4 regions of the Clostridium sp. genome follow, and region 3 is predicted to be linked to each of the others. Evidence: riboswitches for the same ligand, from Rfam matches in the RefSeq annotation. Region 3 holds a riboswitch; each other region holds the start of a gene.

Region 1 (3,143 bases), 1.2 Mb from region 3:
TGATTTAGTTTAAAAACTAGATTTAATTTTGTGTAATTATAATATATGATATAATTTATTAGGAAATGACTTATAATAATAACTAGCAAATAATAATTATCATAAACTTACAGATATTGACTAATTGTATGACTTGGTTCATAATGTTAAAAGTAGATTAAGTGTCAGGATAAAGGACTAGGAGGAATAAAATGCAGAATACTTTAGATGATAAATATAAAAATCCAAAGGCAGCCAATGAATTAAAAAGAGGGCTTAAGGCAAGACATTTGAATATGATTGCACTTGGTGGTGCTATTGGTACAGGTATATTTTTAGCTCTGGGAAAAACTATAAATCAAGCTGGACCTGGAGGTGCACTGGTAGCATATATATGTATAGGCATTATGGTATACTTTTTAATGACAAGCTTGGGAGAAATGGCAACTTTTATGCCGGATTCAGGATCATTTGGTACATATGCTACAAAATTTGTGGATCCGGCTCTAGGGTTTGCTCTTGGATGGAACTACTGGTATAATTGGGCTATTACAGTAGCTGCAGAGATGGTAGCAGGTGCGGTTATAATGAAATACTGGTTTCCTTATGTACAATCTGTTATATGGAGTATATTGTTTTTGACAATTATAGTAACACTGAACTTATTATCTGCAAAAGCTTATGGAGAATCTGAATTTTGGTTTGCAGGTATAAAAGTTACTACAGTTATAGTATTTCTGATAACAGGGGTTGCCATGATATTTGGAATATTTAATGGAAATCCTGTTGGAATTGAGAATTTTACTGTTGGAGATGCACCTTTTGTAGGAGGAGGAAAATCCATATTCCTGATATTTTTAATTGCAGGATTTTCCTTTCAGGGTACGGAACTTGTAGGTATTGCAGCCGGTGAAAGCGAGAATCCGGACAAGACAATACCAAAAGCTATAAATACTATATTCTGGAGAATAATATTATTTTATCTTGGAACTATAATTGTAGTAGGCGCATTGATTCCATATACTAAAGCAGGTGTTCAGACAAGCCCATTCACAATGATATTTCAAAAAGCGGGGATATCTGGGGCGGCTTCTCTTATGAATGCAGTTATATTGACATCGGTACTTTCCTGTGGGAATTCAGGTATGTATGCATCTTCGAGAATGTTGTATTCCATGGCTAATGACGGCAAGGCACCCAGAATTTTTGGAAGGGTAAATTCAAAGGGTGTACCTGTGAATGCAGTTATTATTACTACAGTAGTTGCTTCTGCCTGTTTTTTAACAGGAATTTATGCAGAGAGTTCGGTGTATGTATGGCTCGTAGCTGCGTCAGGACTTTCAGGGTTTATAGCATGGCTTGGTATAGCAATATGTCACTTCAGGTTTAGAAGGGCATGTATGGTTCAGGGGAAGGATGTATCAAAACTCAAATATAGGGCTAAATTTTTCCCGCTGGGGCCTATAATTGCATTTATACTTTGTACGATTGTAGTGTTTGGACAGGGTATTACATATTTTCAGGAAAGTAAAATAGACTGGGGTGGAGTAATATCTTCCTATATAGGGATACCTTTATTTCTAATTTTATTGATAGTTTATAAGAAAAGAGAGAATACAAAATTTATAAAGTTAAAAGATGTAGAATTAAATGATAATATTGACACATCAAAATTAAGTTGATATAATTAGTTGCGTGTCAGGTATAAATTCTGAACTTATCAAGAGAGGTGGAGGGGACAGGCCCTTTGAAATCCGGCAACCAGTATGAAAGTGTTTTGTACAATGGTGCTAATTCCTGCAGCGGGAGCTGAAAGATGAGATATTGTTTTGTAATTAAGTCTGAGGTTTTCCTCGGACTTTTGTTTTTTGCTAAGACTTTATATGGGAGGATGAAATATATTGATAGATATTAGTAATATTGGTAAAAGTTTTGGTGGCAAAAATGTATTAAAAGATATAAATCTCCACATAGAAGAGGGCGAGATATTTGGTATAGTAGGACACAGCGGTGCAGGAAAGTCAACTCTTCTCAGGTGCTTAAACGGTCTTGAGACCTATGATACAGGAAGCATAAAAGTTATGAATAAAGAAGTAAAAGACTTAAAAGGCAAACAGATAAGGATATTTAGAAGAAATCTCGGAATGATATTTCAAAATTTTAATCTGCTCAATAGAAAAAATGTGTATTCGAATATATCACTTCCACTTGAAGTGTGGGGTATTGATAAAAATGAAATGAGGAAAACAGTTAATAATTTGCTGCAACTTGTAGGATTGGAAGATAAGGCCGAAAGTATGCCGAGGGAATTGAGCGGAGGTCAAAAACAAAGGGTAGCTATTGCAAGAGCACTTTCACTAAATCCCAGCATATTACTGTGTGATGAAGCTACCTCGGCTCTTGACCCAAATACCACTAAATCAATACTTGAATTGCTGAAAAAAATAAACAGAGAGTTTAAAATAACCATAGTTGTGGTAACACATCAAATGGAAGTAATAAAGGAAATATGTAATAAAGTAGCTATTATTGATGAGGGAGAGATAAAAAAATCAGGTACGGTAGAAGAAATATTTTTGAAACCTGGTAAAAATTTAAAAAAGCTGCTTGGTGCTGATAGCATATTGCCGGATCAGGGAATAAACATAAGAATATTTTTCCCGAAGAATATAAGTCAGGGGAATCTTATAACGTCCATGGCAATAGATTTGAATATAAAATTTTCAATAGTATGGGGAAAACTTGAGAAATTTCGAAGTGATGTACTTGGAAGTCTTGTTATAAATATAAATGAAAAAGATAAAGAGATCATATGTGAATATCTTTCTTCAAGAAATGTAAGCTGGGAGGTTGAATAATATGGGATTTTCAGAAACATTTACAGAAATACTGCTTCCTGCCATTGGACAGACATTATATATGGTAGTTGTGTCTACAATACTTGCTGTAATTATAGGTTTCATACCTGCCATTTTGTTGATAGTGACTGAAGAAAATGGATTAAGGCCTAACAGAGCAGTGTATAAGGTACTTGATGTAATAATAAATTTATTGAGGTCTTTTCCTTTTATAATACTTATGATAGCAATTTTCCCATTAACTAAATTGATAGTTGGCAAAACTATAGGTACTACAGCGGCCATAGTTCCAATTACAATAGCGGC
Region 2 (3,143 bases), 320 kb from region 3:
AATAGTTTAATACAGCAGGTTACGAGTGTACCCGTGTATGTAGCAGATGATGCAGTATCCTGTGTAGCTCTTGGAACTGGCAAGGTTCTCACATATCTGGATAAGATGGAGCTTACTTTTAGCGGAGATGATATAACTCTGGTTGATTAAGTTATATATTTTCAATATTGTCATTGAGATACAGATAATATGCATGAATTAGGGAGTTAAGTATCACTTCTGACATAGAGAGAATTAAATTTAATCTTATATTATTTGAACTGCTGAAGATATTTTTACCTGTATTTGAATCCACTATGCCAATTACTGAAGTTTCTCCTACATTTGGCAGGGATTTTCCTACTCCTTTTCCTGGATGAATTGGAAAATCTCTTACTTGTATTTCGCCTATATTATTGATATCTCCGAGGCAAGCGTCTATGCCTATTATGTTGCATTCCTTATGTTGAGATGTAATATGCTTTAGTTTCATGTCAATATTTAGGGCATGTATTGGTTCCTGTATTGTACCATATACAGGAAGAGGGAAATGTTTATATTTGAGCAATGTGCCTACCAGAGGTCCGAGGCAGTCACCTATATATCTGTCAGTACCAATACAAACTATGATTGTGTTTCTATCAATATAATTTCGTAGAGAACTTGCTAATTTATAATATGCCATAGGAGTTTTATAGTTAACCTTTACTTTATTCAAAATTTTCACCTCTTCAAATTGTGTTTTGTTGCATAAAATGTGAATATGTAGCCGTTTAAAACATCATATATAATTTATATGAGGCAGCATAAAAAATTAGAATAGACAATGTGGCAAATATAAATTGTGAAAATGTGATTTATTGAGAAACATAAAGGAATGTTGAGTTAAATCAATTTAAATGCGGGAATACACCAAAAATGAAATTTGAAAAAGGAGTGCCTAAACGATATACTAACATAGGTCAATGCGTGTGTTAACTGATGACAAGTTACATAGTAAGCTGGCATAGCTCAGATGGTAGAGCAACTGACTTGTAATCAGTAGGTCGTGGGTTCGATGCCTATTGCCAGCACCATAAAAATGGAGGAATTCCCGAGTGGCTAAAGGGGGCAGACTGTAAATCTGTTGTCATTGACTTCGATGGTTCGAATCCATCTTCCTCCACCAATTTAGGGCGCATAGCTCAGCTGGGAGAGCATCTGCCTTACAAGCAGAGGGTCACAGGTTCGAGCCCTGTTGTGCCCACCATATTAAAATATTGAATAGGCTGGCATAGCTCAGATGGTAGAGCAACTGACTTGTAATCAGTAGGTCGTGGGTTCGATGCCTACTGCCAGCACCATAAAAATGGAGGAATTCCCGAGTGGCTAAAGGGGGCAGACTGTAAATCTGTTGTCATTGACTTCGATGGTTCGAATCCATCTTCCTCCACCATAAAAAAACACTATAGAAAGTGTTTTTTATTTTATAATTTAAAACTCTTATCAAGAGAGGTGGAGGGAAAGGGCCCTGTGAAACCCGGCAACCAGTAAATATGCTAAGGTGCCAATTCCTGCAGTTATTCCTGCGAGATAAGAGAGTTGATAATGCTTATTAACCTCTTTTTTATAAAAGAGGTTTTTTATTTTTATGTAGATGGAGGGGAAAAAGATGAAAAAGTTGTTTACTTCTGAGTCGGTTACAGAAGGGCATCCAGATAAAATGTGTGATCAAATTTCAGATGCTATACTTGATGCAATAATGGCACAGGATCCTGAAGGAAGGGTAGCTTGTGAAACTATAACTACAACAGGAATGGTTTTAGTTATGGGTGAAATATCAACTAAATGTTATGTAGACATTCCTAAAATAGTTAGAAAAACTGTGAAGGAAATAGGCTATACAAGGGCAAAGTACGGCTTTGACTGCGATACTTGTTCAGTAATATCCTCAATAGATGAGCAGTCATCAGATATAGCTATGGGAGTAAATGAGGCTTTTGAAGCTAAATCCGGTACAATGGACAAGGAAGATGCTATAGGTGCGGGAGATCAAGGAATGATGTTTGGCTTTGCTACAAATGAAACTCCGGAATATATGCCGCTTCCAATAAGTATGGCACACAAACTTGCAAAAAGGCTGACAGCCGTTAGAAAAGATGGGACCCTTTCTTATTTAAGACCGGATGGAAAAACACAAGTTACGGTGGAATATGAAAATGACAAACCGGTAAGGATAGATACTGTAGTTGTATCATCACAGCATGATCCACATGTAAGTCAGGAACAGATAAGCAGGGATATAATAGAAAATGTTATAAAACCAACAATACCATCCAAATTTTTAGATGATAATACAAGGTATTTTATAAATCCTACAGGTAGATTTGTAGTCGGGGGTCCACAGGGTGATTCAGGACTTACAGGAAGAAAAATAATAGTTGATACTTATGGTGGTTATGGAAGACACGGCGGAGGTGCATTTTCCGGAAAAGATCCAACCAAGGTTGACAGATCAGCTGCTTATGCAGCAAGGTGGGTTGCAAAAAACCTTGTAGCATCAGGGCTGGCCGACAAACTGGAAATACAGCTGGCCTATGCTATAGGTGTTGCTAAACCGGTATCCATAGAAGTAGATACCTTTGGTACCGGAAAGATTTCAGAAGACGACATAGTTGATATAGTAAATAAAGTATTTGATCTAAGACCAGGAGCAATAATAAGAAATTTGAATTTGAGAAGACCTATATATAGACAAGTAGCGGCATATGGGCATTTTGGAAGGACAGATATAGATGTGCCGTGGGAAAAGTTGAATAAGGTGGATGAAATAAAAAAATATTTATAACAGTGGGCACGCATCTAAAATGATGCGTGCCTAATGTGTTATAATTGACTTATTGATATAATTTTTAAAAGTAGGGAGATTTTATGCAGGAAATACAAGGTATTATAGATGATATAGTATTCCAGAATGAAGATAATGGATATGTGGTTGCCAAATTAAAAAACAAAAGCGGTGTTGTGACTATAGTCGGGAATGTACCTTTTATTATGGAAGGACAGAATTTGAAATTTATGGGAGAATGGGTAACCCATCCGCATTTTGGACAGCAGTTTAAAATCAAATATTCCGAAGAAATAATACCAGATACTAAAGTTGGTATTGAAAGATATCTGTCATC
Region 3 (3,143 bases):
TGACCTGGCCTATAGGGCCCATGTCAAGTGCCACGAATTTATCCTTTCTTCCCCTGACAGCAGCTTTTGCAACTCTAACCCCGGCCTCTATCACTTCATCTGAAGAATATTCAGAATCACTGTATTTCAATTCATTTGCCCCAAAAGTATTTGTTATTATAATATCTGCACCAGAATCAAGGTAGACTTCATGTATTTTCTTGATTGTATTTCCATTTGTTATGTTCAATATTTCAGGAAGATCGCCGGCTTTAAGTCCACTTTTCTGAAGCATTGTCCCCATAGCACCGTCAAAAAATATAAATTTATCCTCGAATCTTTTAAACAAATCGTTAAAATCCATATAGCCACCCCTTTTTATCAATTATACAAATTATCTACTATGTAGTTCACAGCAGTCAAGTCATTCATGGTATACAAGTGAATACCCTTTATTCCATTTTTCACCAAATCGCGTGTTTGATTCAAGCTGTATTCTACTCCCGCTTTAAAGAAGTCTTCTTCATTTTCCCCATATTTATCTATTATGGCCAAAAGTTCTTTAGGCAAACTTGCGCCGCCAAGCAGACTCATGCTCTTAACCTGTCTTGCCTTAACAACCGGCATTATACCTGCCAGCAGAGGTATATCCAGCCCAATCTTGCCCAGTTTTTCCCTGAACGTGTAGAAATAGTCATTGCTGAAGAAAAACTGGGTGATAAGAAAATCCGCCCCGCAGTCCACCTTCTCCTTCAGATGAAAAATATCTTCATCCAGATTACTTGATTCCGCATGTCCTTCGGGATATGCTGCAACTGCAATACACATATCTCTCTTTCTTGAAATATATTTTACAAGTTCCTTTGCATATCTGTATTTATTATTTATTTGTGAATTGGAATTCCTGACAATATCTCCTCTGAGTGCAAGTATATTATTTATTCCGCCATCAGCAAGCTCCGATATGTATTTCTCTATTTCTTCCTCTGTAGAATTTATGCAGGTGAGATGTGACAGCACCTCTATATTGTATTTGTTCTTTATATAAAGTGCAGTCTCCATGGATCCATTTTTACTTCTTCCTGCAGCTCCATAAGTTACACTTATAAAATCCGGATTCATTTTGCTCAAATTATTGATCCTGTTTTCAAAGCTCGGGAAATTACTTTTATTCTTAAATGGTATAACTTCAAAGGAAAGTATAAATTCCTTGTCATTGAATATATCTATTATGCTCATAAATTCTCTCCTCATAAAAATTTAGTTCAAAAAAGGCCGCTTTTTATTAAGAAAAGCAGCCTAAGTTTGTATCGATACATTACAGCATTCTTTTCTTATCTTCCAGAATTTTCATGATTCTGTAGGAATTAACACCTTGCATGACGCACATGCTGGTTGTCGGGTTTCTCAGGGCCAGTCCCTCCACCACTCTTGATAAGAACCTCAGTATATTATTGTTAAAGTACATTTTATTTAATGCTAATACTTTTCAGCATGCTTGTCAATACAAAAATTCTAATTTTTGATCTTCTTGACAGAATTAAGTTTTTAGTATATCATATTCATTAAACCAATTAAAAATCTTATCGAGAGTGGCTAAGGGATAGGCCCAATGATGCCCGACAACCAGCATTTTTCATTTGAATGCATGGTGTTAATTCCTACAGATTTTTTCTGAAAGATAAGAAAAATAGTTCGATATTACAGGCCATTTTTCTTAGTAGAAAAATGGCCTTTTTAGTCCATAATCAATATTTGTAAAGGATGAGTTCTATGCCAATAAATATACCTAATGGTCTTCCAGCTTGCAAGATATTGAAAGCTGAAAATATATTTGTAATGAACGAAAAACGTGCAGTCAAGCAGGATATACGTCCTCTCAATATAGTAATATTGAATCTGATGCCCGTCAAGACTGTCACTGAAACACAACTGCTCAGACTTCTTGGCAATTCCCCGCTTCAAGTGGACATAACCCTTGTATACCCAAAATCCCATAAGTCAAAAAATACTTCCGAAGAATATCTTTTCAAGTATTACGAGACATTTGACGAAATACGTCACAGAAAATTTGACGGGATGATAATAACGGGAGCACCTGTAGAAAAGTTGGAATTTGAAGATGTAGATTACTGGGATGAACTCACTGAAATAATGGACTGGTCCCTGAAAAACGTCTATTCAACCTTCCACATATGCTGGGGGGCTCAGGCCGGTCTTTACTATCATTTTGGTATTCCAAAATATCCATTGGACAAAAAGTTGTTTGGAGTGTTTCCACATACCATCACCAGGAAGAATGTAAAACTATTAAGGGGTTTTGATGATCTGTTTTATGCCCCTCATTCGAGGCATACAACTATAAAAAGAGAGGATATTCAAAGTGTTCCTGAACTTGAAATACTCTCAGAATCAGAAGAAGCAGGAATCTATATAGCAGCTACAAAGGGCGGCCGCGATATCTTTGTCATGGGACATTCCGAATATGATACCCTGACATTGAAGCAGGAATATGAAAGGGACAAGGCAAGCAACCTTCCTATAGAAATTCCAAAAAATTATTTTCCTGATGATGATACAAAAAAAGCTCCACTGTCCATGTGGAAAGGACATGCCAATTTACTATTTTTAAATTGGCTCAACTATTACGTATATCAGGAAACACCATATGACTTGAACAAGCTCTAATTCTGGTGTAAAAAACTGCAGAACTACCTGCTGTATGGTAGTTCTGCATTCGTCACCTTTATTTAATTGAAATCCAATTTTGAAATTATTGCATCTGTAAATTCATCGGTAGTAGAATTTCCGCCAAGATCACAGGTCAGGTACTTTCCATCTTTAAGCACGGCCTCAACTGCATTCTCTATCCTATCCGCCGGGATGTTTTCTCCAAGATATCTAAGCATCATGATTGATGAAAGTATTATAGCCGTAGGATTGGCTTTATTTTTACCTGCAATATCAGGTGCAGATCCATGTGCAGCTTCAAATACTGCTGTATCCTCACCTACATTTGCTCCAGGAACCAGTCCTAGTCCGCCTATGAGTCCCGATGCCATATCGGATAAGATATCACCATATAAATTCGGCATTACAAGAACATCATAATTTTCAGGATTAAGTACAAGTTTCATGCTCATTGCATCTACTATCACACTTTC
Region 4 (3,143 bases), 1.4 Mb from region 3:
ATCCCTGGGTAATGACCTCTTTAAAACCCGTAAAAACATCATAAGGTGAAGGTATAATAGATTCAGGCAATATTTTTAATTTTGTCGTCACATACCATATAATTAGCAATATAGTTATCGTAATTAATGTAATTATATTCTCAACTGTAATAAATGCTGAAGTTTTTTTATCCATAAAATCACTTCCCTGTTAACTTATCAGATAATTTTTTTAACAACTTTTTCAGGACTTCTACTATAACGTTCAACTCATTTTTCTTTATTATAAGAGGTGGAGCAAGTATCAATACATTACTATAATTCGGTATGGTAACACTGTTCTTACCTACAATAACACCCTCTTTCTGTGCATTTTTGATTAGATCTGCCAGATACTGTTCCTCCAATTGTTATATAAATTTCAGATACTAAATAATACATAATGTTCTTTATAGTACTCAATTTTGCATAAATAAGCTATAGTATCAGTGAATTCTAACAACTAAAATTTTTAAGAATATTGATACTATAATTTTATTTCTTTATAAAGCATTTTCAACAAATCATGCGTTACTACCGAAAACTTTTCAGGACAATGAATATGCATACCTGCCATTACTGAAAACAACATTTGTGCCTTTAAAACAGAATCGAAGTTCTTCTTGAATATTTTTTTTCTTTTGCCTTCTTCAAAATTATCAGCCAATAAATCAACACTATATTTTCTTAATTTTCCGAAAGATTCCTTTACATTTTGATTATCTTTAGAATAATAAATCATAGTAGCAAACAGCAGATTAGTATATTTATCATTTGCATATGAATCAAAATATTCTATATATTTTTCTATAAATACAATAGGATCATACTTTCTATTTTTAATTGATCCAAGTATTTTTTTCCTATTTTTCATTTCATTAGCTACACTTGCTTCAAGCAGTTCTTCTTTATTTGAAAAATATCTATATATGGAAGATCTATTTATTCCAATTTTTTGGGCTATTATATCCATATTTGTTTCATTAAAAGTATTTGTAGAAAATTCTTGTATAGCAGCTGAAACAATTTTATCTTTTATGGGCTTATACTCTAATTTGTCATCAGCTTCCATCTTTAAGCTTTCAAGCAACTTCTGCTTTGAGTAAAAATTGTCATAGAAGGTAGATTTACTTATTCTGCATTCTTTTACAATTCTATCGACGCTCAGAAATTTTATTCCACAATCATTAATTATCTTTTTTGAACATTTCAATATCTTGGATCTGTTATCACCCTTCATACAAATATCTCTCCTAAAATAATATAAAATTCAATATTTGTAGTAGACAGGATTATCTCGTATACCACTATAAATTTAATTTCATTACATTTACATCTTTAAATCCAAAATCTCTATACACTTTGATAGCTTCCTTACTGAAGGCCAACAATTGTATTTCACATGCTCCTCTTGATTTAATCCATTGTATATTTAGATCAAGCAATCTTGACGCCATGCCATTTTTTCTAAATTTAGGAAGAGTATAGACATCAACTATCCATCCATAAAATCCTGGTTTAAATAAAAAATATGGAAAATCATTTTTGATTAGAGATCCTGCAACGCCAATTACCTTTCCCTCGGAATTATATCCAATGAAATGCTGCATTTTATTTTCATTATATTGATTCTTATAAAAATCTATAGTTTTTTCTTTTACATTTTCTATATAAAAATCATCTTTGAATCCACTTTCTTTAAATAAAAGTTCCCTTAATTGAAATATCAATGGTATATCTTTTTGCGCTGCTTTCTTTATAACAATTTCAGGCACTCTTCTCACACCTCACTTATATTTCGTCTCTCCCCGGATCCGACTTCTGAAATATTTTGTAGATTTTCATCCCTCCCTTTTCTATTTTGCTCATAATCAGCTTTTTTTCTTAAAAATAAGAGGTCAAGCTTCCATATATGTACATTATATAAAGTACTAATCCACATATACATGAAACTTGACCTCTAGTTTTCTAGTCAGTCAATTATAATATTAAATCTTCCATCAAAAAACTTCCTCCGGAGAAACCAAAGGAAGACATGTCCTATTGTTTCTCATCTTTCAGGGTATTCCTGCTGGAATTGGCACCATTGAATAAACATAATAATCCAGGTTGCCGGACATCATAGGGCCAGTCCCTCCGTCTCTCTCGATAAGAAATTTTTATTTACTTTTAAGTTACATATACTATATATTATTTCAAATACTTTGTCAACAGTCTATATCAATCTTACTTTTTCTTTTTTTTCCACCTGTATCACTTTCCCATCTTGAACAACTAAAGTTATTGAACCATACTTTATTATCTTTAGCATACATAATACCATATTCAAATTTTCCTTTGAAATACTCTTTAAAATATTATCATTTACTACTTTTTTATTCAATGAAACCTCTCCTACCTTAACTGAATTTTATTATGTATAAACTGATAATTTATTGATTTCAGCAACAGAAGCTTGAATTTAAACAGACATCAAAACTATATTTGATTTTCAACTAATCTTTCAAATACCAACGCTGCAATTCCTACAGGAACAACGTCATCTTTGAAGTATCCTCTTCTTTTAAAAACAACTTTTCCATCAACATATTTAATACATGTATTATAAAATAAATCCAGACTTGCCAAACATCCATCCAGTATGATACAATTCAAATTCAACAAATTTACATATGAATTCATACTTGTCCCAAGTGTTCTTGCAACATTCATAATCGTTTTTTCAGGCATCAAGTTATATTTTTTAGTTTCAATACACATGCTTTTAAAATTAATATAATCTCTGCTTCTGGAAATAATCTGTTCAAAAGCGTATTCATTATTTCCTGCTGTTCTTAAAACTCTCCCCTGTAGAATGGTACCTTCTCTTATGCACAATCCACAATTAAAATAAGCCAGATTACTAAACATTTTTCCATATCCATATAAATATTCTGCAACAACAGCTGAATTGGATCTGTTCTCACTGACTATACTGCATTTAAGTTTTTTCTCCAGCATTTCTTTTATGGGTACACCAGGCAATACTCTTGTATCAACTGCAAGTCCTACTCCAGCAAGCTGAATAAAATCAAGCCTTAATTCTACATATATACTTCCTATGCTCTTTTGAATCATTTCTATTA

What was found. Region 3 has a riboswitch for S-adenosylmethionine ahead of metA (homoserine O-acetyltransferase MetA). Riboswitches for the same ligand answer to the same signal wherever they lie in the genome.
Region 1: another riboswitch for S-adenosylmethionine. It lies ahead of LKE46_RS06295 (methionine ABC transporter ATP-binding protein); the one in region 3 lies ahead of metA (homoserine O-acetyltransferase MetA).
Region 2: another riboswitch for S-adenosylmethionine. It lies ahead of metK (methionine adenosyltransferase); the one in region 3 lies ahead of metA (homoserine O-acetyltransferase MetA).
Region 4: another riboswitch for S-adenosylmethionine. It lies ahead of LKE46_RS05345 (GNAT family N-acetyltransferase); the one in region 3 lies ahead of metA (homoserine O-acetyltransferase MetA).

Annotation. Positions count from the first base shown of each region.
Region 1 is NZ_JAKVOI010000001.1:1,276,715-1,279,857, reverse strand. It holds gene LKE46_RS06300 (amino acid permease) at 192-1,661, shown strand; SAM riboswitch class I at 1,694-1,802, shown strand; gene LKE46_RS06295 (methionine ABC transporter ATP-binding protein) at 1,881-2,837, shown strand; gene LKE46_RS06290 (methionine ABC transporter permease) at 2,839-3,143, shown strand, end outside.
Region 2 is NZ_JAKVOI010000001.1:2,768,374-2,771,516, reverse strand. It holds gene LKE46_RS13595 (rod shape-determining protein) at 1-150, shown strand, start outside; gene yyaC (spore protease YyaC) at 152-697, opposite strand; tRNA gene LKE46_RS13585 (tRNA-Thr) at 980-1,055, shown strand; tRNA gene LKE46_RS13580 (tRNA-Tyr) at 1,063-1,147, shown strand; tRNA gene LKE46_RS13575 (tRNA-Val) at 1,153-1,228, shown strand; tRNA gene LKE46_RS13570 (tRNA-Thr) at 1,247-1,322, shown strand; tRNA gene LKE46_RS13565 (tRNA-Tyr) at 1,330-1,414, shown strand; SAM riboswitch class I at 1,459-1,558, shown strand; gene metK (methionine adenosyltransferase) at 1,631-2,806, shown strand; gene recD2 (SF1B family DNA helicase RecD2) at 2,890-3,143, shown strand, end outside.
Region 3 is NZ_JAKVOI010000001.1:2,452,034-2,455,176, forward strand. It holds gene LKE46_RS12010 (homocysteine S-methyltransferase family protein) at 1-343, opposite strand, end outside; gene metF (methylenetetrahydrofolate reductase [NAD(P)H]) at 361-1,218, opposite strand; SAM riboswitch class I at 1,311-1,420, opposite strand; SAM riboswitch class I at 1,560-1,667, shown strand; gene metA (homoserine O-acetyltransferase MetA) at 1,753-2,667, shown strand; gene LKE46_RS12025 (isocitrate dehydrogenase (NAD(+))) at 2,730-3,143, opposite strand, start outside.
Region 4 is NZ_JAKVOI010000001.1:1,062,501-1,065,643, reverse strand. It holds gene LKE46_RS05360 (ABC transporter permease) at 1-175, opposite strand, end outside; gene LKE46_RS05355 (hypothetical protein) at 180-386, opposite strand; gene LKE46_RS05350 (TetR/AcrR family transcriptional regulator) at 506-1,258, opposite strand; gene LKE46_RS05345 (GNAT family N-acetyltransferase) at 1,326-1,793, opposite strand; SAM riboswitch class I at 2,066-2,173, opposite strand; gene LKE46_RS05340 (YezD family protein) at 2,234-2,401, opposite strand; gene LKE46_RS05335 (ROK family transcriptional regulator) at 2,497-3,143, opposite strand, start outside.